DNA from 3 places in the Streptomyces sp. NPDC056169 genome. Region 3 is predicted to be linked to each of the others. Evidence: riboswitches for the same ligand, from Rfam matches in the RefSeq annotation. Region 3 holds a riboswitch; each other region holds the start of a gene.
What was found. A riboswitch is a leader RNA that binds a small molecule or an ion and turns the genes downstream of it on or off. The one in region 3 is predicted to bind cyclic di-AMP.
Positions count from the first base shown of each region.

Region 1 (6,163 bases), on a different contig from region 3:
TTGTCGCTCTCCCGGATGAGCCGGATGACCTCGTCGATGTCGAGGAGCGCGACGAGCAGGCCCTCCACCAGGTGCAGCCGGTCGCGCTTCTTGGTCCGGCGGAACTCGGAGCGGCGCCGGACGACCTCGAAGCGGTGGTCGAGGTAGACCTCCAGGAGCTCCTTGAGGCCGAGCGTGAGTGGCTGACCGTCCACCAGCGCCACGTTGTTGATGCCGAAGGACTCCTCCATCGGCGTCAGCTTGTAGAGCTGCTCCAGGACCGCCTCCGGCACGAAGCCGTTCTTGATCTCGATGACGAGACGCAGGCCGTGGTTGCGGTCCGTGAGGTCCTTGACGTCGGCGATGCCCTGGAGCTTCTTGGAGCCGACGAGGTCCTTGATCTTGGAGATGACCTTCTCGGGGCCGACCGTGAAGGGCAGCTCGGTCACGACGATGCCCTTGCGGCGCGCCGTCACGTTGTCCACGGTGGCCGTGGCGCGGATCTTGAACGTGCCGCGGCCGTTCTCGTACGCGTCCTTGATGCCGGACAGGCCGACGATCCGGCCGCCGGTCGGCAGGTCGGGGCCGGGCACGAAGCGCATCAGCGTCTCGAGGTCGGCGCCCGGGTGGCGGATCAGGTGGCGGGCCGCCGCGATCACCTCGCCGAGGTTGTGCGGCGGCATGTTCGTCGCCATGCCGACCGCGATCCCGGACGCGCCGTTGACCAGCAGGTTCGGATAGGCGGCGGGCAGTGCCACCGGCTCCTGCTCCTGGCCGTCGTAGTTCGGCGTGAAGTCGACCGTGTCCTCGTCGATGGACTCGGTCATCATCAGCGCGGCCGGAGCCATCCGCGACTCCGTGTACCGCATGGCGGCGGGCGGGTCGTCGTTGCCGAGGGAGCCGAAGTTGCCGTGGCCGTCGACGAGGGGCAGCCGCATGGAGAAGGGCTGCGCCATGCGGACCATGGCGTCGTAGATGGACGCGTCGCCGTGCGGGTGGAGCTTGCCCATCACCTCGCCGACGACGCGGGCGCACTTCACGAACCCGCGGTCGGGCCGGAGCCCCATCTCGCCCATCTGGTAGACGATGCGGCGCTGGACGGGCTTCATGCCGTCGCGGGCGTCGGGGAGAGCGCGCGAGTAGATCACCGAGTACGCGTACTCGAGGAAGGAGCCCTGCATCTCGTCGACGACGTCGATGTCGAGGATCCTCTCCTCGTACGCGTCGTCCGGCGGCGGTGTCTTCGTGCTGCGGCGGGCCATCGCGGCTGCGGCTCCTTCACCAACAAGGTTGATCTGACGCGGACCATTGTGGACCGTGCCACCGACAACGCCGACCGCGACCCGGAAGAGGGACATCTGGAAGGGGCGGGAACTTCGCCAGGTGTCGGCGCGCTTGCATACAGTGGCAGGACTTTTTCACATCGCGATCGAAGGGACGTACATGCCCATGGGTCACACGGCCACGGCCGAGGCCGGCTCCGGCGGCCTGACAGCGACCGAGCACCGGTTGGCGAACGGCCTGCGCGTGGTGCTCTCGGAGGACCACCTGACCCCGGTCGCCGCGGTCTGCCTCTGGTACGACGTCGGTTCGCGCCACGAGGTCGAGGGCCGCACGGGCCTCGCCCACCTCTTCGAGCACCTGATGTTCCAGGGCTCGAAGCAGGTCCAGGGGAACGGGCACTTCGAGCTGGTGCAGGGCGCGGGCGGCTCGCTCAACGGCACGACGAGCTTCGAGCGCACCAACTACTTCGAGACCATGCCCACCCACCAGCTGGAGCTCGCGCTCTGGCTGGAGGCCGACCGCATGGGCTCGCTGCTCGCCGCCCTGGACGACGAGTCCATGGAGAACCAGCGGGACGTCGTCAAGAACGAGCGCCGCCAGCGGTACGACAACGTGCCGTACGGCACGGCCTTCGAGAAGCTGACCGCGCTGGCCTACCCGGAGGGCCACCCGTACCACCACACGCCGATCGGCTCCATGGCCGACCTGGACGCGGCGACGCTGGAGGACGCGCGGGCCTTCTTCCGCACGTACTACGCGCCGAACAACGCGGTGCTTTCGGTCGTCGGCGACATCGACCCGGAGCAGACCCTCGCCTGGGTCGAGAAGTACTTCGGCTCGATCCCCTCCCACGACGGCAAGCTGCCCCCGCGTGACGGCTCGCTGCCCGACGTCATGGGCGGGGAGCAGCGTGTGGTCCTCGTCGAGGAGGTCCCGGCCCGCGCGCTCATGGCCGCCTACCGGCTGCCGCACGACGGCACGCGCGAGTGCGACGCCGCCGACCTGGCCCTGACGGTCCTCGGCGGCGGCGAGTCCTCCCGCCTGCACAACCGCCTGGTCCGCCGGGACCGGACGGCCGTCGCCGCCGGCTTCGGCCTGCTGCGGCTCGCCGGGGCCCCCTCGCTGGGCTGGCTGGACGTCAAGACCTCCGGCGGCGTCGAGGTCCCGCAGATCGAGGCGGCCGTCGACGAGGAGCTCGCCCGGTTCGCCGCCGAGGGCCCCACGGCCGAGGAGATGGAGCGCGCGCAGGCCCAGTTGGAGCGCGAGTGGCTCGACCGGCTCGGCACCGTCGCGGGCCGCGCCGACGAACTGTGCCGGTTCGCCGTGCTGTTCGGCGACCCGCAGCTCGCCCTCACCGCCGTCGACCGGGTCCTCGACATCACCGCGGAGGAGGTGCAGGCGGCCGCCAAGGCCCGGCTGCGCCCCGACAACCGCGCGGTGCTCGTCTACGAGCCGGTGGCCACCGAACAGAGCGAGAGCGACAGCGACGAGGAAGAGGGAGCGGACCAGTGACCGACGCTGCCGTGTCTTTGACGAGCATGGACTTCCACCCGCAGCCCGAGCCGGGCGTCGCCCGGCCCTGGGCCTTCCCGGCCCCGGACCGCGGCTCCCTGGCCAACGGTCTGACGGTGCTGACCAGCCACCGCCCCGGCCAGCAGGTCGTGGCCGTGGAGATCTTCCTGCCGGCCCCGCTGGACGCCGAGCCGGCCGGTCTCGACGGCGTCGCCACGATCATGGCCCGCGCGCTCTCCGAGGGCACGGACCAGCGTGGCGCCGAGGAGTTCGCGGCCGAGCTGGAGCGCTGCGGCGCCACGCTCGACGCGCACGCGGACCACCCGGGCGTACGGGTCTCCCTGGAGGTGCCGGTCTCCCGGCTGCCCAAGGCGCTCGGGCTGCTCTCCGAGGCGCTGATCGCCCCGGCCTTCCTGGACACCGAGATCGAGCGCCTCGTGCGCAACCGCCTCGACGAGATCCCGCACGAGACGGCCAACCCGAGCCGCCGCGCAGCCAAGCAGCTCTCCAAGGAGCTCTTCCCGGCCGCGGCCCGGATGTCCCGGCCGCGTCAGGGCACGGAGGAGACGGTCGCCGCGATCGACGCCGCCGCGGTCCGCGCCTTCTACGAGGCGTACGTCCGCCCCGGCACGGCCACCGCCGTGGTGGTGGGCGACCTGACGGGCGTCGACCTGGAGAAGGTCCTCGCCGAGACGCTGGGCGCCTGGACGGGCGAGCCGGCCGAGGCGCTGCCGATGCCGCCGATCACCGCCGACGACACCGGACGGGTCGTCATCGTCGACCGTCCGGGCGCGGTCCAGACCCAGTTGCTGATCGGCCGGATCGGTCCGGACCGCCACGACAGCGTCTGGGCGGCCCAGGTCCTCGGCACGTACTGCCTCGGCGGCACGCTGACCTCGCGGCTCGACCGGGTCCTGCGCGAGGAGAGGGGCTACACGTACGGCGTGCGGGCCTTCGGCCAGGTGCTCCGCTCGGACGCCGAGGGGAACGGCGCCTCGATGCTCGCCATCAGCGGCTCGGTGGACACCCCCAACACCGGCCCGGCACTTGACGACCTGTGGAAGGTGCTCCGGACCCTCGCGGCGGAGGGCCTCACCGACGCCGAGCGCGAGACTGCCGTGCAGAACCTGGTGGGCGTGGCGCCGCTCAAGTACGAGACGGCCGCCTCGGTCGCCGCGACGCTCGCCGACCAGGTCGAGCAGCACCTCCCGGACGGCTACCAGGCCCAGTTGTACGCGCGGCTCGCCGAGACGGGCACGGTCGAGGCGACCGCCGCCGTGGTCAACGCCTTCCCGGTGGACCGGCTCGTCACCGTGCTCGTGGGCGACGCGGCGGAGATCGCGGAGCCGGTGCGTGCGCTCGGCATCGGTGAAGTCACCGTCGTGACCGGCTGATCGCCCGCGCCGATCACCGGCGGAAGGCCTCGACGTCCCGCTTTCGCCGAGGCCTTCCGTTTTGTCCGGATTGGGGGCAAGGGTGACCGTCTGCCCTGTGGCATGTCTTACAAACAGGCGTGTCTGTTTGGTGATTGAAAGACGATCCGCATAGCGTCGGTCCGGCTGTTCGTCAGTGCACGTGCCGCAGTCGCGGCAGCGGACAGTCATCGCCGAGTCCCCGTCAGGCGCGAGCCTGGGGAGCCGGGGACCCACACAGTCCCTGGGGTGAATCGGGCGCCTTCGCCATGTGCGGAGGGGCTCGTAGGAGACCTTCCTGCTCCGAACCCGTCAGCTAACCCGGTAGGCGAGAAGGAAGGAAAGGATCAGCCCCTACATGGCGTTCACCCGTGCCACCGGGAAGCATCGTGGTCCGAGCCGGATGGCGCGCCGCAGCGTGGGCATCGCCGGCGTAGCGACGCTCGCCACCACCGGCGTCATCGGAACCTTCGCCTCCCCGGCGCTCGCCGCCGACACGGACAACCGCTCCGTCGAGGACACCGGCCTCACGCAGGTGATCACCGAGGACTCGCTCGCGGACCGGATCGACGCCCAGGCCGCCGCCCAGGAGCAGGAGGCCTTCGAGGCCATCGCCAAGGCGAAGGCCCAGGCCGAGGCTCGTGCCGAGGCGAAGCGCAAGGCCGAGGCCCGCGCCAAGGAAGTCCGCGAGGACCGCGAGCGCGCCGCCCGCGAGGCCGAGCGCCGCCGCCTCAACTCCTTCCAGCTCCCCGTGGCCGGCTCGTACGTCACCACCGGGTACAAGACCGGCGGCTCGCTCTGGTCCTCCGGCAGCCACTCCGGCATCGACTTCCACGCCTCCTACGGCAGCTCGGTCGTCTCCGTCGGCTCCGGCACCGTCGTCGAGGCCGGCTGGGGCGGCGCGTACGGCAACAACATCGTCATCCAGATGAACGACGGCACGTACACCCAGTACGGTCACCTCTCGTCCATCGGGGTCTACGTCGGCCAGACCGTCGAGCCGGGCCAGCAGATAGGCATCTCGGGCTCGTCCGGCAACTCGACCGGCCCGCACCTCCACTTCGAGGCGCGGACGAGCTCCGAGTACGGCTCCGACCTGAACCCCATCTCGTACCTCCGCGCCCGCGGCGTCAGCCTCTGACACCCGGCGGATCGCGTCGCAAAAGCCCCGGCTCGTACTGAGCCGGGGCTTTTCGCTGCCCGAAACATATCGCCGGATTCCATGGGGCCATCGGAAATTCCGGCCTGCTGCAATAGAGTCGCAGGACACTTGCGGAACAGACGCAGAACAGGCGTCGCTCGAATTGTCTCTCGCGGATCAAGGCGGAGGTCGGACATGCGCGTTCCCGCGCAATCGGTATGCACGGCGATCCGGGACGACATCGTCTCCGGTGTCTTCGAGCGGGGCGCGCGGCTGACCGAGGAGCAGCTCGCGCGACGCTACGGGGTCTCCCGCGTCCCGGTCCGCGAGGCCCTGCGCACCCTGGAGTCCGAGGGCTTCGTCGTCACCCGCCGCCACGCCGGCGCCCATGTCGCCGAGCCCACGGAGCAGGAGGCGGCCGATCTGCTCGACATGCGGGCCCTGCTCGAACCCCTGGGCGCCGCCCGCGCCGCGCAGCGCCGCACCGAGGCACACCTGAAGGTGTTGCGCGGCCTGGTCAGACTGGGTCAGGAGCGGGCCAGGCGCGGCCAGGGCGAGGACCTGCGCTCACTCGGCGGCTGGTTCCACGAGACGCTCGCGCAGGCCTCCGGCAGTCCGGCCCTGACGGCGCTGCTCACCCAGCTGCGGCACAAGATCGCCTGGATGTACGCGGTCGACCAGCCCGCCCACGCCGTGGAGGCCTGGTCCGAGCACGGCGCCATCGTGGACGCGGTCGCGCGGGGCGACGCCGAGCGGGCCAGGGCGCTGACCGCGCTGCACGCGGAGCGCTCGCTGGGGCTGCACCGGCTCAAAAAGCCGGAGCGCGGGCGCGTGA
Region 1 is NZ_JBHJUO010000006.1:288,978-295,140, reverse strand. Features, by position in the region: gene ACFC0G_RS12105 (DNA topoisomerase (ATP-hydrolyzing) subunit A) at 1-1,241, opposite strand, end outside; gene ACFC0G_RS12100 (M16 family metallopeptidase) at 1,429-2,775, shown strand; gene ACFC0G_RS12095 (M16 family metallopeptidase) at 2,802-4,169, shown strand; cyclic di-AMP (ydaO/yuaA leader) riboswitch at 4,370-4,533, shown strand; gene ACFC0G_RS12090 (M23 family metallopeptidase) at 4,546-5,328, shown strand; gene ACFC0G_RS12085 (GntR family transcriptional regulator) at 5,524-6,163, shown strand, end outside.
Region 1: another riboswitch for cyclic di-AMP. It lies ahead of ACFC0G_RS12090 (M23 family metallopeptidase); the one in region 3 lies ahead of ACFC0G_RS23965 (transglycosylase SLT domain-containing protein).

Region 2 (6,163 bases), on a different contig from region 3:
GGCCGGCCTCTCGCCGGCCCACCTCTCCCGCCTGGAGACGGGGAACCGGCAGCCTTCGCTGCCGATGCTGCTCGCCCTCGCCCGTATCTACGGTACGACGGTCTCCGAGCTCCTCGGCGAGACCCCGCCCGAGCACGATCCCGTCGTCCGGGCCGGCCGCTCCGAGCCCGTCGAGGCCGACGGCTGGATCTACCGCCAGGCCGGCGGTGCCGGGCGCGCGCTCCAGTGCCTGCGCGTCCACGTGCCGTACGCCACCCGGGGCGACATCGTGCGCGTCCACCCCGGCGAGGAGTGGATCCACGTCCTGGAGGGACGGGTGCGGCTCGCGCTCGGCGACGCCGTCCACGTCCTCGATCCGGGGGACGGCGCGCACTTCGACTCGCTCACCCCGCACCGCATCGGCGCCGCCACGTCCGGCGGGGCCGAGCTGCTCTTCGTCCACACCCTGATGCAGAGTCCCGTCGCCGAGCTGTGTCTCGGCGACGGAACCCCGCACCGACGCTGACCCCACGTGCCCCTTCGTCAGAAAAGGACCGAGATGTCCGAGAAGTCACGACCTGTCACCGGCGAGGAGCGCGGGGAAGGCAAGTTCCCCAAGGGGCTGGTCCTCCGTCTCTTCGCGTACCTGATCGCCGGACACCTCTTCGCCGGTTTCCTCTACCTGCTCTTCGCGATGGGCGCGAAGAGCTAGGAGCGGTCCGCGCCTACGCCTCGACGAGGAAGCGCTCCCGCAGCCGCTCACGGGTCTCCGGGGCCAGCTTGAGCCCCTCGGTCAGGTAGGTCTCCACCGAGCCCCAGGTCGCGTCGATCGTCTCGAACGCGGCCCGCAGGTACTCCACCCGCGCGTCGAAGAGCGGGCTCAGCAGCTCCATCACCTCGGGCGACATCGCGTCCGCGGCGGTGGAGCTGCGGCGCACCTTGTAGCGGCGGTGCGGGTCGTTCGACTTCACGTAGTCGGCCTCGATCGCCTCGCGCTCGACGTCGAGGGCGAGCAGCGTGATCGCGATGGAGAGGCCCGCGCGGTCCTTGCCCGCGGCGCAGTGCATCAGGGCAGGGACGCTCTCCTCCGCCATGGAGTGCAGGATCCGGCTGTGCTCCGAGGTCCGCTCGACGATCATCTTGCGGTACGAGTCGGACATCCGGGCGGCCGCCTTGCCGTCGCCCAGGATCTCCCGCAGCTGGGCGATGTCGCCGTCGCGCACCAGCTTCCAGAACTCCTTGCCGTCGGCCGGGTCGTTGAGCGGTATGTTCACGTTCCGCACGCCGGGGAGCTCGACGTCCGCGCCCTCGACCTTGCGGTCGGCCTCGTTGCGGAAGTCGAAGACGGTGTGCAGGCCGAGCGAGGCGAGGAAGGCGGCGTCCGCCTCGGTGGCGTGGGCGAGGTGGCCGCTGCGGAAGAGGCGCCCGGGTCGCACGGCGCGCCCGTCCGTCGTCGGCAGGCCGCCCACGTCCCGGAAGTTGCGGACCTCGGCCAGCTCGGGTTCGTTCGCTTCGGTGGGCGGGACCTGCGGCAGCTGCTGCGTCACGGATGCTCCTGGGGGTCGACGTTCGGGGGCCCGATGCGAGATCGGTGCCTAGGACAATCATCCAGGTGGGAGGGGGTCTGCGCACCCCCTCGGACGGGAATGGGCGATCTGTCCGAAATGAGGGGTAAGGGGGAACACGCCCTGTTTACAGGTGAGATGGGCCGAGCCGCGTGAGCAGGGTCATAGAAGTGACGGATCGTGGCCGAAGGCCCCCGGCAATTGCCGTACGGAAAAAGGAAATCGAAGGACCGTCATCGACGGAGGGTGACCGGAATTCCGCCCGGAATGCGGCCCGTGTAATGCCGGGGGAAATCTGCGGCTTGTTCGCTCCGACCCCGCTCGTCTAGCGTCACCGTCAATCCGGTCGGACCGCCGAATCCTGCCACCGTCCGGAATCCGCACTCATCCCATGCGTGGCAGGAGCGGGGGACCCAGGAAGTACGCCGGTCCCGCGACACAGGACGGCTCGGGGTGAAGCCGCGCGAGAACGCGGCCGGGCATCTCCAGTCCGAACCCGACAGCTCACCTCGTAGGCGCCGGAGAGGAATTCGCCATGCCCGCGAAGGGTAAGCACCGCCGTACCAGGACCAACCCGCTCACGCGTGGACTCGTCGCCGCCGGTACCGGAGGCGCCGTCGTCGCGCTTCCGCTCCTCGGTGCCACCGGGGCCCACGCCGCCGAGCAGGCCGCCCCGGCCGCCGTCCCCGCCCAGGCCGTCAGCGCCGCCGCCCAGGTGAAGGCGCCCGCCGCCCTCCAGGCCGCGCCGACCGCCGCCGCGAAGGCCGCGCCGAAGACGTACTCCGTCGTCAGCGGCGACTACCTGTCGAAGATCGCCGGCGAGCACCACCTCGCGGGCGGCTGGCAGAAGCTGTACCAGGACAACCGCCAGGTCGTCGGCGAGAACCCCTCGCTGATCCTGCCCGGCATGAAGCTCACCCTCGGCGCCAAGAACACCGCGCACGCCGCCCCCAAGCACGTCGCCCCGAAGAGCGCCGCGCCCAAGGCCGCCGCCGAGAGCACGCAGAGCTCCGAGAAGAACGGCGACACCTCGCGCGCCTCGCGCAGCAGCCAGCGCTCCGCCGCCCCGGCCGCCGCCTCCGCCGAGTCGCAGAGCTCGCAGTCCTCGCAGTCCTCGCAGACGTCTCAGTCGTCTCAGTCGTCTCAGTCGGCGGGTGCCGATACCTCCGCGTCCGGCTGGGTCACGCCCGTCGCCGGCGGCGGCTTCTCCACCCCGTACCGCGCCTCCGGCTCCATGTGGTCCTCCGGCTACCACACCGGTGTCGACTTCATCGCCTCCTCCGGCACCACCGTCCGCGCCGTCGGCGCCGGCACGGTCGTCTCCGCCGGCTGGAGCGGCGCCTACGGCAACGAGGTCGTCATCCAGCACGCCGACGGCAACTACTCGCAGTACGCCCACCTCTCCTCCCTCTCCGTCTCGTCCGGCCAGACCGTCAGCGGCGGCCAGCAGATCGGCCTCTCCGGCTCGACCGGCAACTCCACCGGCCCGCACCTGCACTTCGAGATCCGTACCTCCCCGAACTACGGCTCCGACGTCGACCCGCTGGCCTACCTGCGCCAGCACGGCGTCTCCGTCTGACACGCACGCTCCCCGGCGGCCCGGCACACCTGTGCCGGGCCGCCGGCGTATTCCGGCTTGGGAGAATCTTTATCGGTGGCATATGTCACCCGACGTCAACCCTTCCTTACGGTCGCGTAGGTCACATCCGAAAGGGAAGGATGTGCTCCCGTGGCAGACGATTCGAGATCAAGAGACAAGAACGCATTCGGGTCGTACGCGGCGATCGGTGACAGCTTCACCGAGGGTGTCGGAGACCCCGGACCCGACGGGACGTACGTCGGCTGGGCGGACCGCTTCGCGGTCCTGCTCGCCGACGAGCTGCCGGAGCACGACGACTTCCGCTACGCCAACCTGGCCGTACGCGGGCGACTGCTCGACCAGATCGTGGCGGAACAGGTCCCCCGGGCGAAGGAACTCGCCCCCGACCTGGTGACCTTCTGTGCCGGCGGCAACGACATCATCCGGCCCGGCACGGACCCCGACGACGTGGCCGAGCGCTTCGAGCGCGCCGTCGCGGACCTGACCTCCGCCGTCGGCACGGTCATGGTGACCACCGGCTTCGACACCCGCGACATCCCCGTGCTCCGGCATCTGCGCGGGAAGATCGCCACGTACACCGCCCACGTCCGGTCCATCGCGGACCGCTACGACTGCCCGGTCCTCGACCTGTGGTCCCTCAAGTCCGTGCAGGACCGGCGGGCCTGGGACGACGACCGGCTGCACCTCTCGCCCGACGGCCACACCCGCGTCGCCCTGCGCGCCGCCCAGGTCCTCGGCCTGCCGGTGCCCGCCGACCCGGACCAGGCGTGGCCGCCGCGCCCCCCGCGCGGCACGCTGGAGGTGCGCCGCGACGACATCCACTGGGCCAAGGAGTACCTCGTGCCCTGGATCGGGCGCAGGCTGCGCGGCGAGAGCTCGGGCGACCACGTCGAGGCCAAGCGCCCCGACCTCATGCCTCTCTGAGCAGCGACGGGCCGCCGGCCGGGATCCGCTCCAGGACCCCGCCGGCGAACACGTCGTACAGCGGCAGCGTCTCCAGGTGGACGTAGCCGATGTGACAGTCGCAGACGCCGAGGGGGCAGGCCCGGGGACGCAGGGCGGCGCGGTACGAACCGTCGTACAGATTGCCCAGCTCCGCCTTGACGAAGTGGCAGCGCCGTACCGTCCCCTCGCCGTCCACCGAGATCACCGACTCGCCCGTACGGCACGGCAGCCCCGCCGAGCGGTGCGGCCGTCTGCTGTAAGGGAAGAGCGGATCGATCCCCGTCCACTCCTCGGCCTCCGCGTCCGTGTACGTGTGCCCCTCGGCCGCGTTCACCCAGAGGTAGACGTGCGGCGGCAGGTCGGCGCGCAGCCGGCGGGCGTCGTCCCGGTGCTCGGGCAGGCCGACCACACCGACGCTGAACCGGATGCCCCCGTCCGTCAGCTCGCGGCACTTGCCGAGGAAACGCTCGTACGGCGTCTGGCCCGGGTGGTACGTGCACCACAGGGCGACGCTCGCCGGGTCCGCCTCCGCCAGCCAGTCCGTCCGGCAGCTCAGATTCGTCTGGATCGCCACCCGCTCGACGTGCGGCAGTCGCGACAGGTCGACGAGCGCCCGCCGGTACCAGGAGCGCACGAGACCCTCGCCCCACGGGGTGAAGAGGATCCGTAGCCGGTCGCCGGTCTGCCCGGCGGCCCACCCGGTGAACCGGTCGAGCGCGGCCCGGTCCGCGCGCAGCTGCTCGCGGCTGTCCCGGCGCTTGGCGAAGGGACAGTAGGGGCAGTCGAAGTCGCAGGAGGCGAGCGGGCCGCGGTAGAGCAGCGTCAGATCCATGCCCGCCCCTACTTCGGCTCGTACGCGGCCATGGCGGCCCGCACGTCGGGCGAGAACAGCTCCGGGCCGAGCCCGTCCGAGTACGCGAGCCCCTCAGGCGAGAGCCGGAGCAGCCCCGCGGGGGCGTCCGCGTCGAGCCAGCCGAGGGCCTCGAACCGGGCCAGCTCCACGGGGAAGTCCGTGAACGGCGAGGAGCCGAACCGCTCCTCGTAGCCGGTGACCGGCATGCCCTCCGCCTGGAGCAGCGACTGGAGCAGATGGCGGCGGCGGGCCTCCTCCGCGTCGACCCACCGGCCCACCTCGACGCGCGAGAAGTCCTCGGTCTCCGTGTAGGCGTCGATGATCGAGCGGATCTCGCGCATGTCGACGGCGTAGTCGAAGGAGTAGTGCAGCGCCGACGTGTACGAGCGGGCGCCGCAGCCCAGACCGATCATCCCGTCCGTCTGGCAGGCGTAGTCGTCCGGGCCGAGGGGAGCGGCGTCCGTCCGCCGGAACATCCGCATCGACACCTGCTCGTACCCCTGCGCGCGGAGGTGGTCCCGGCCGTACCGGTAGAGGCGCAGCCGCCGCTCGTCCCACTCGCGGTCGGCGTCGGGGGAGATCCGGCCGAGGCCGGTGAGCGGGCGCACGTACAGCGGGTAGAGGTACAGCTCCTCGGGCTGCCAGGCGAGCGCCGCGTCGAGCGAGGAGCGCCAGGACTGCTCGGTCTGTCCGTCGATCCCGTAGATGAGGTCGATGTTGAGGACGGGCACGCCGGTGTCCCGGATCCGGCCGAGGGCGGCCTCGACGTCCGCGCGCCGCTGCGGCCGGACCGCCGCCCGGGCCTCCGCCTCCACGAAGCTCTGCACCCCGATGCTGAGACGGGTCGCGCCCCGCTCGGCGAGGACCGCGAGCCGGTCGGCGGTCGCGGTCGCGGGGGAGGTCTCGACGGAGAGCGGCACCGCCCGCAGGTCGACCCCCATCCGCTTCTCGGCGATGTCGCACAGCCGCTCCAGCTCGCCGGCGGTGAGGAAGGTGGGCGTGCCACCGCCGAACGCGGCCGTCGCGAACCGCACCGGAGCGCCGTCCCCCCGGGGGTCGCCGAGCGCCTCGCGGACCGCCGTGGCCTGGCGGTCGAGGGCGTCGAGATAGCGGGTGGTCAGCTCGTCGGGCGCGCCGATGCGGGTGAAGAGGTTGCAGAAACCGCAGCGGACCTCGCAGAACGGTATGTGCGCGTAGAGGGAGAGCGCGTCCTTCGGCTCC
Region 2 is NZ_JBHJUO010000018.1:83,713-89,875, forward strand. Features, by position in the region: gene ACFC0G_RS28550 (helix-turn-helix domain-containing protein) at 1-505, shown strand, start outside; gene ACFC0G_RS28555 (DUF6126 family protein) at 539-691, shown strand; gene ACFC0G_RS28560 (tyrosine-protein phosphatase) at 705-1,526, opposite strand; cyclic di-AMP (ydaO/yuaA leader) riboswitch at 1,920-2,075, shown strand; gene ACFC0G_RS28565 (peptidoglycan DD-metalloendopeptidase family protein) at 2,080-3,123, shown strand; gene ACFC0G_RS28570 (SGNH/GDSL hydrolase family protein) at 3,274-4,068, shown strand; gene ACFC0G_RS28575 (STM4011 family radical SAM protein) at 4,055-4,921, opposite strand; gene ACFC0G_RS28580 (STM4012 family radical SAM protein) at 4,930-6,163, opposite strand, start outside.
Region 2: another riboswitch for cyclic di-AMP. It lies ahead of ACFC0G_RS28565 (peptidoglycan DD-metalloendopeptidase family protein); the one in region 3 lies ahead of ACFC0G_RS23965 (transglycosylase SLT domain-containing protein).

Region 3 (6,163 bases):
CACGGACGGACCGTGGACGTACACGGTCCCGGCGAACTCCAGCCGCGAGGACTTCTTCAACGCGGTGGCCTACAACGGCGGCTGGTACGACTTCACGATCCTCGCCGACATCGACGGGACCTGGTCACGCCGGTACACCGGCCACATCGAGACGGGAGCCCCGAGCGTCACCGGCTGAACCCCCGCACCCGGCAGGTGACGGGCACGGGCGGGGCACCACCGCCCGTCACCGGCCGGAGTGCGCGGCCCGGCGGATCGTCGCGTCGAGGAGGTCCACCGCCTCGGCGGCCGTCCGGCCGGGCGCCCGGTTCCACGGACCGATCAGGTCGTGCCACCCCCGGGACCGGAGCTCGGTCATGATCCAGGCGGCGGCCTCGTTCATGGTGTCCGCGCCGCCGTGGCCGAGGCGGTGGGCGGCGAGGAGCGCGCCGCAGACGCAGCGCGCCCCCCGCGCGTCGCGCAGCTTGTACGGGGCGTTCTGCCAGCCCCACTCGGTGAGCACCAGCCGCGCGTAGCCGAGGTGGACCGAGGGTCGCAGCTCGGGGCGGCCGATCCGGCGCCAGGCATGGAGGCGGTCCGGGAGTACGGCTCCGATCCGGCCCGGGAGTGTGCGCTCGGCGGGGGCGGGCGGCGGCAGCGCGCCGAGCGCATCGGCCACGAGTTGGTCCACGGGCACGGAGAGCAGCGCCCGCCAGTCGGCCGGCGGCGCGGGGGCCGTCGGCTCGGCGACCGTCGGTGCGGGGGCCGTCCAGTCGGTGACGATCCGCTGCCAGGTGGCGCTCTCGAAGAGAGCGGCCGCCTCGCGGTCGAGGGTGTCCGGGCTGAGCGGGGAGGTGGTGGTGGTCGGCATCCGGAGGGCTCCTGGGTCGGGGCCTCCATCATTCAAGAAGAATGTCGGGTTTGCGACTTTTGACCACACCTAGCCCCCCATCAGAGTCCGGCTCGGGCGAACAGCCCACAGAGGCTAATTTCCTCCTATTTACTCACCAACGGAATTACGTCGCATATTCGGACATTGCTCACCGGGTGACGCGGTTCACTTTCCCTCGCCGCCGCCGGGCACCCATTCGGCCGCAGGCCGTACCGCGCACGGAAGTTCACCGGGGTCCGAGTCCGGTCGATCTTGAATTCCTTGAATTCGGAGATCCAATTCCGGGAGCGAACGACCAGCTCCTCTTGTTATCCGTCGCATTACTGGCCTACGGTCACCCCCATTCGAGCGGAACGCCTAATCCTGCCGCCGCCCGAAACACCTCCCTTTCACCCGACGGCAGGAGCGGGGGACCCACGAATTCGCCGGTCCGGAATCCGGAACGGCTCGGGGTGAAGCCGCGTGTGCGCGGCCGGACATCTCCCGTCCGAACCCGACAGCTCACCCCGCAGGCGCCGGAGAGGAATCCCGTCATGCCTGCACACGGTAAGCACCGCCGCCCCCGCCGCCGCACCGTCTCCCGCGGTCTCGCACTCGCCGGAACGGGCGGGGCCGCCCTGGCCCTGCCGCTGGTCATGCCCGCCACGGCCGGCGCCGAGACCGTCTCGGCCGCACCCCGGATCGCCGCCCAGTCCCACGCGGTGCAGTCCTTCGCGGCGCAGCCCGCCACCGCGCGGCCCGCCGCCGTGCCGTCCGCTCCCGTCGCCGCGCGTACGTACACCGTCGTCAGCGGTGACTCGCTTTCCTTGATCGCCCATAAGAAGGGAATTCAGGGCGGCTGGAAGTCGATTTACCGGACCAACAAGTCCGCCGTGGGTGACAATCCGTCACTCATTCACCCCGGTCTCGAACTGACGATTCGTCGGGATTCCGCGAAGGCCGCCCCGGCGCCTGCCACCGTGCAGAAGAAGAAGAGCTCCACCGCGACGGATCGGGCGAGCCGTTCCGAGCGCCGTGCCGCGGCGCCGGCCGCCGCCTCTGGCGCCTCCGCCGCGCAGGCCGTTCCCGCTGCCGCGCCTGCCGTCCAGGCCGCCCCGGCAGCCGCCACCCAGTACGCCGACAACCTCGACGGCTGGATCCGCGCCTCGCTGGACATCATGGCCCAGCACGGCATCCCCGGCTCGTACGACGGAATCCTCCGCAACGTGATGCGCGAGTCCTCCGGCAACCCCCAGGCGATCAACCTCTGGGACTCCAACGCCGTGGCCGGCACCCCCTCGAAGGGTCTGCTCCAGGTGATCCAGCCGACCTTCGACGCCTATCACGTGCCGGGCACGTCCACGGACCTGTTCGACCCGGTCGCCAACATCACGGCCGCCTGCAACTACGCGGCCGACCGCTACGGCTCCATCGACAACGTCAACGGGGCCTACTGACGCCGGAAGTGCTCGGCGAACCAGTCCGTGGCGAGCTCCGCCACCTCCTCCAGGGCGCCCGGCTCCTCGAAGAGATGCGTGGCGCCGGGGACGACGGTCAGCCGGTTCTCGCAGCGCAGCAGGGCCTGGGCCCGTCTGTTGAGGTCCAGGACGAGCGCGTCCCGGCCGCCCACCACGAGGAGGGTCGGGGCGCGCACCCGGGCCAGGTGCTCGCCCGCCAGGTCGGGCCTGCCGCCGCGTGAGACGACGGCGGCGACACCGGAAGAGGGATCGGCCGCCGCCCACAGCGCGGCGGCCGCGCCCGTACTCGCCCCGAAGTATCCGATCGGCAGGTCGCTGCCCCCGGGCTCCCCGGCCAGCCACTCCGTGACGCTCGCCAGCCGGCCGGCGAGCAGCGGGGTGTCGAAGACGTGCGCCCGGTCGGTCGCCTCGCTCTCGGTCAGCAGGTCGAACAGCAGCGTCCCGAGCCCGGCCCGGTTCAGGGCCGCCGCGACCGCGCGGTTGCGCGGGCTGTGCCGGCTGCTGCCGCTCCCGTGGGCGAAGAGGACGACGCCGGTCGCGCCGTCGGGGACGGCGAGCCGTCCCCCGAGGGTGGCTCCGGTCACCGGGATCCGGACGTCCGAGTCCCGCACGACAGGTCCGCGCGCGGCCCGGCTGCGGTCGAGGCAGGCGAGCACCTCCGCGTCGGTCGTCTGCGAGAAGTCCCGGTAGAACTGACCGATCGCGTAGAAGAAGTCGGGCTCGCGGACGCACACGGTCTCGTCGGCCTCGCCGCCGACGCGTGCGGTCCAGCCGCGCGGTGCGACCGGCACCGCCAGGACGATCCGCGCGGCACCCTTGGCACGGACCACCCGGCAGGCGGCCAGGGCCGTGGCGCCCGTCGCGAGCCCGTCGTCGACGACCACGACCGTCCTGCCGTCGAGGGGCACGGGCGGGCGACTTCCCCGGTAACGCTGGGTGCGCTGTTCGAGCTCGACGTGCTCGCGCTCCTCCACGGCCGCGAGATCCCGCTCCCCCACGCCGGTCTCGCGCAGCACGTGCTCGTTGAGGACCCGCACCCCGCCCTCCCCGAGGGCGCCCATCGCGAGCTCCGGCTGCTGCGGCACCCCCAGTTTGCGGACGAGACAGATGTCGAGGGTCGCGTCGAGCGCGTCGGCGACCTGCGCGGCCACCGGTACGCCGCCGCGCGGGAGCCCCAGGACCACGACGTCCTGGCCCTTGAGGTGGCCGAGGCGGGCAGCGAGCTGCCGGCCCGCGTCGGTGCGATCAGTGAAGTCCATGGCCCGCCGCCCTTCCGCACGCGGCCCGGGCGCGGGGCGGAACGCCGTGTCCCGTCCCCTGCCCGTCCCTCCAGGGTAGACGGGTCGCCTCGCCGGGACAGCTCAGCGGGACTGCAGGGCGTCGAGGGCGACGGCCTGGGCTATCGCGAGCCGCCGGTCCAGTTCCGGGTCGGCTATGTCCACGACGTACCGGTCGCGCACTCCGAAGCGCTTCTCGACGGACATGACGTGCCGTCCGGCCTCGGCGAAGTCGAAGTGGTACGGCACGACGAAGGGGAGCAGGTCCGTGAACGGGAGGAACTCCCAGCCTCGCCGCAGGAGCCCCACGGTCCGGTTCCGCTCCTGACCGGTCGACTCCCGCGTCTCCGCCCCGGCCCGGTTCAGGTGCCAGGTGCTGCGCAGCAGGGACGCGCCGAAGTCCTTGCGGAAGCCGCCCAGCCGCGTGCCGGAGGCGCCGTGGACGTCGTAGGTCGCCCCGAGGTCGATGACCTGCCGGGCCCGGAAGGTGAAGAGGACCTGCCGCCGGGACTCGTCGGTGTAGAACGTGACGTGTTCCTTGAGGGCCATCCTCTTCTGGTGGGCGAAGGCGACCAGTTCGGCCTCCTCGCCGTCCGGGCCCATGGTGTGCACCAGGTAGCGGTTGGCCATCAGGGTGACCTTCTGCCGTACCAGGAAGCGGTGCTGCGACTGTGCGAGGCCCATCGGTGGTGCTCCTGCCGGTCCTGGACGGTCCGTCGGTGACCGTCCCGTGGGGATGTGAGCACGATGATCCGATGCGGAAGGGGCACGCCGCTGTCCTCGAAAGTCGTCGGTCGCGAAGACCTTCGGAGCGGTTCAGCCGCGCGGCTCCTCGGAGCCGGCCCGGACGACGGCGACGGGGCACTCGGCGTGGTGCAGCAGCGCCTGGCTGACGGAGCCCAGGAGCAGTCCCGCGAAGCCGCCCCGGCCCCGTGCTCCCGTCACCAGGAGCTGGGCGTCGGCGCTCTGCTCCAGCAGGACGGGACGGGTCCTGCCGCGGACGAGGCGCCGCTCGACGGACACCTCCGGCCACCTGGCCGTCGCCCCCGCGAGCGCCTGGGCGAGGACGCGTTCCTCCTCGGCGCGGATCTCCTCCGTCCCGTGGAAGAGCGGGGTCGGATCGGCCGGTCCCGAGGACGGTTTCCACACGTGCACCGCTCGTAGCTCCGCGCCGCGGGCCGCCGCCTCGGCGAAGGCGAAGTCGACGGCCGCGTCCGCGTCACGGGAACCGTCGACGGCGAGCAGCACGGGCCCGCTCGGCTTCTCACGGCCCCGGACGACGAGCACGGGGCAGTCGGCGTGGGCCGCGAGGTGGACGGCGACCGAGCCGAGGACCAGGCCGGTGAAGGCCCCGGTGCCGCGGCTGCCGACGACCACCAGGTCGGCGGAGGCGGACCGGGCGGCCAGGATCGTGAGCGGTTCGCCCGTGACGATCTCCCCGGTGACCTCGATGCCGGGTGCGCACCCGCGCGCGTGCGCGACGGCGCTGTCCACGATCTCCTGGGCCTGCTGCCGCAGACCGCCGTCGGGCGGCCCGTACGGCGACGGGCCGAGGGAGACCTTGAGCAGCGGCCAGATGAAGGCGTGGACGACGGTCAGTCGCGTGCCCCGCGCGCGTGCCTCGTGGGCGGCGGTCTCCACGGCGCGCAGCGCCGAGTCGGAGCCGTCCGTCCCGACCAGCACGGAACCCCGGTCCTGGGCACCACGAACGCCCTCGGCACCCCGACCGCCCTCGGCCGCGCGTCCGTCCTCGGCGTCCCGTCCGCCCGTGCCCTGCTCCTTCTCGGCCCGTCCCACCACGTGTCCTCCGCCTTCCCGTCCTCCGGCCGGCGCGCGAGCGCACCCTTTCACCGGTCAGGTGCCCGGCGGCCGGGGTGTCACCCGGGACGGAAGTCCCCGGTGACACCGCGGAAGGTCCCGTCAGGCGGCGAGGAAGGCCTCGACGGCCTCGGCGAGGGCCTGCGGGGTCTCCTCGGGGGCGTAGTGGCCGGCGTCCTTGAGGACTTCGAGGCGCGCGTTCGGGTACCAGCGCAGCCAGGTCGCCTCCATCGTCTCCGAGCCGAGCGCCGGGTCGTGGGCGCCGACGACGAGGAGGACGGGAGTGGGGTTGTCGCGGACGCGCTCGTGGAAGTCGGGACCGGACCAGGAGTCCAGATAGGCGCGGAAGGCCGTCGCCGATGAGCGGCTGACGGAGCGGTCGACGAGGGCCTTCAGCCAGGCGTCGTCGTACCGGCCGCCGGTGGTGTTGTCGATGATCGCGCGCCGGTTCGCCGGGGAGTCGGCGGCCCCGGCGAAGAGCTCCCAGGTCTCCCCGTCGAGCGGGAATCCCGCGGCGGAGACGGGTGAGACGCCGATGAGGGAGCGGACGCGGCCGGGCGCGTCGAGCAGCATCAGCTGTGCGGCCTTGCCGCCCATCGAGTGCCCGATGACGGAGAACGAGTCCCAGCCGAGGTCGTCGGCGACGGCGAGGGCGTCGGCGGCGACCTCCTCCATCGTGTAGGCGCCTTCGATGTCACGGGCCTCGCCGTAGCCCCGGCAGTCGACGAAGGCGTACGTGC
Region 3 is NZ_JBHJUO010000014.1:121,387-127,549, forward strand. Features, by position in the region: gene ACFC0G_RS23955 (phosphocholine-specific phospholipase C) at 1-178, shown strand, start outside; gene ACFC0G_RS23960 (hypothetical protein) at 227-850, opposite strand; cyclic di-AMP (ydaO/yuaA leader) riboswitch at 1,216-1,399, shown strand; gene ACFC0G_RS23965 (transglycosylase SLT domain-containing protein) at 1,405-2,307, shown strand; gene ACFC0G_RS23970 (alpha/beta family hydrolase) at 2,301-3,587, opposite strand; gene ACFC0G_RS23975 (hypothetical protein) at 3,690-4,289, opposite strand; gene ACFC0G_RS23980 (universal stress protein) at 4,422-5,288, opposite strand; gene ACFC0G_RS23985 (alpha/beta fold hydrolase) at 5,526-6,163, opposite strand, start outside.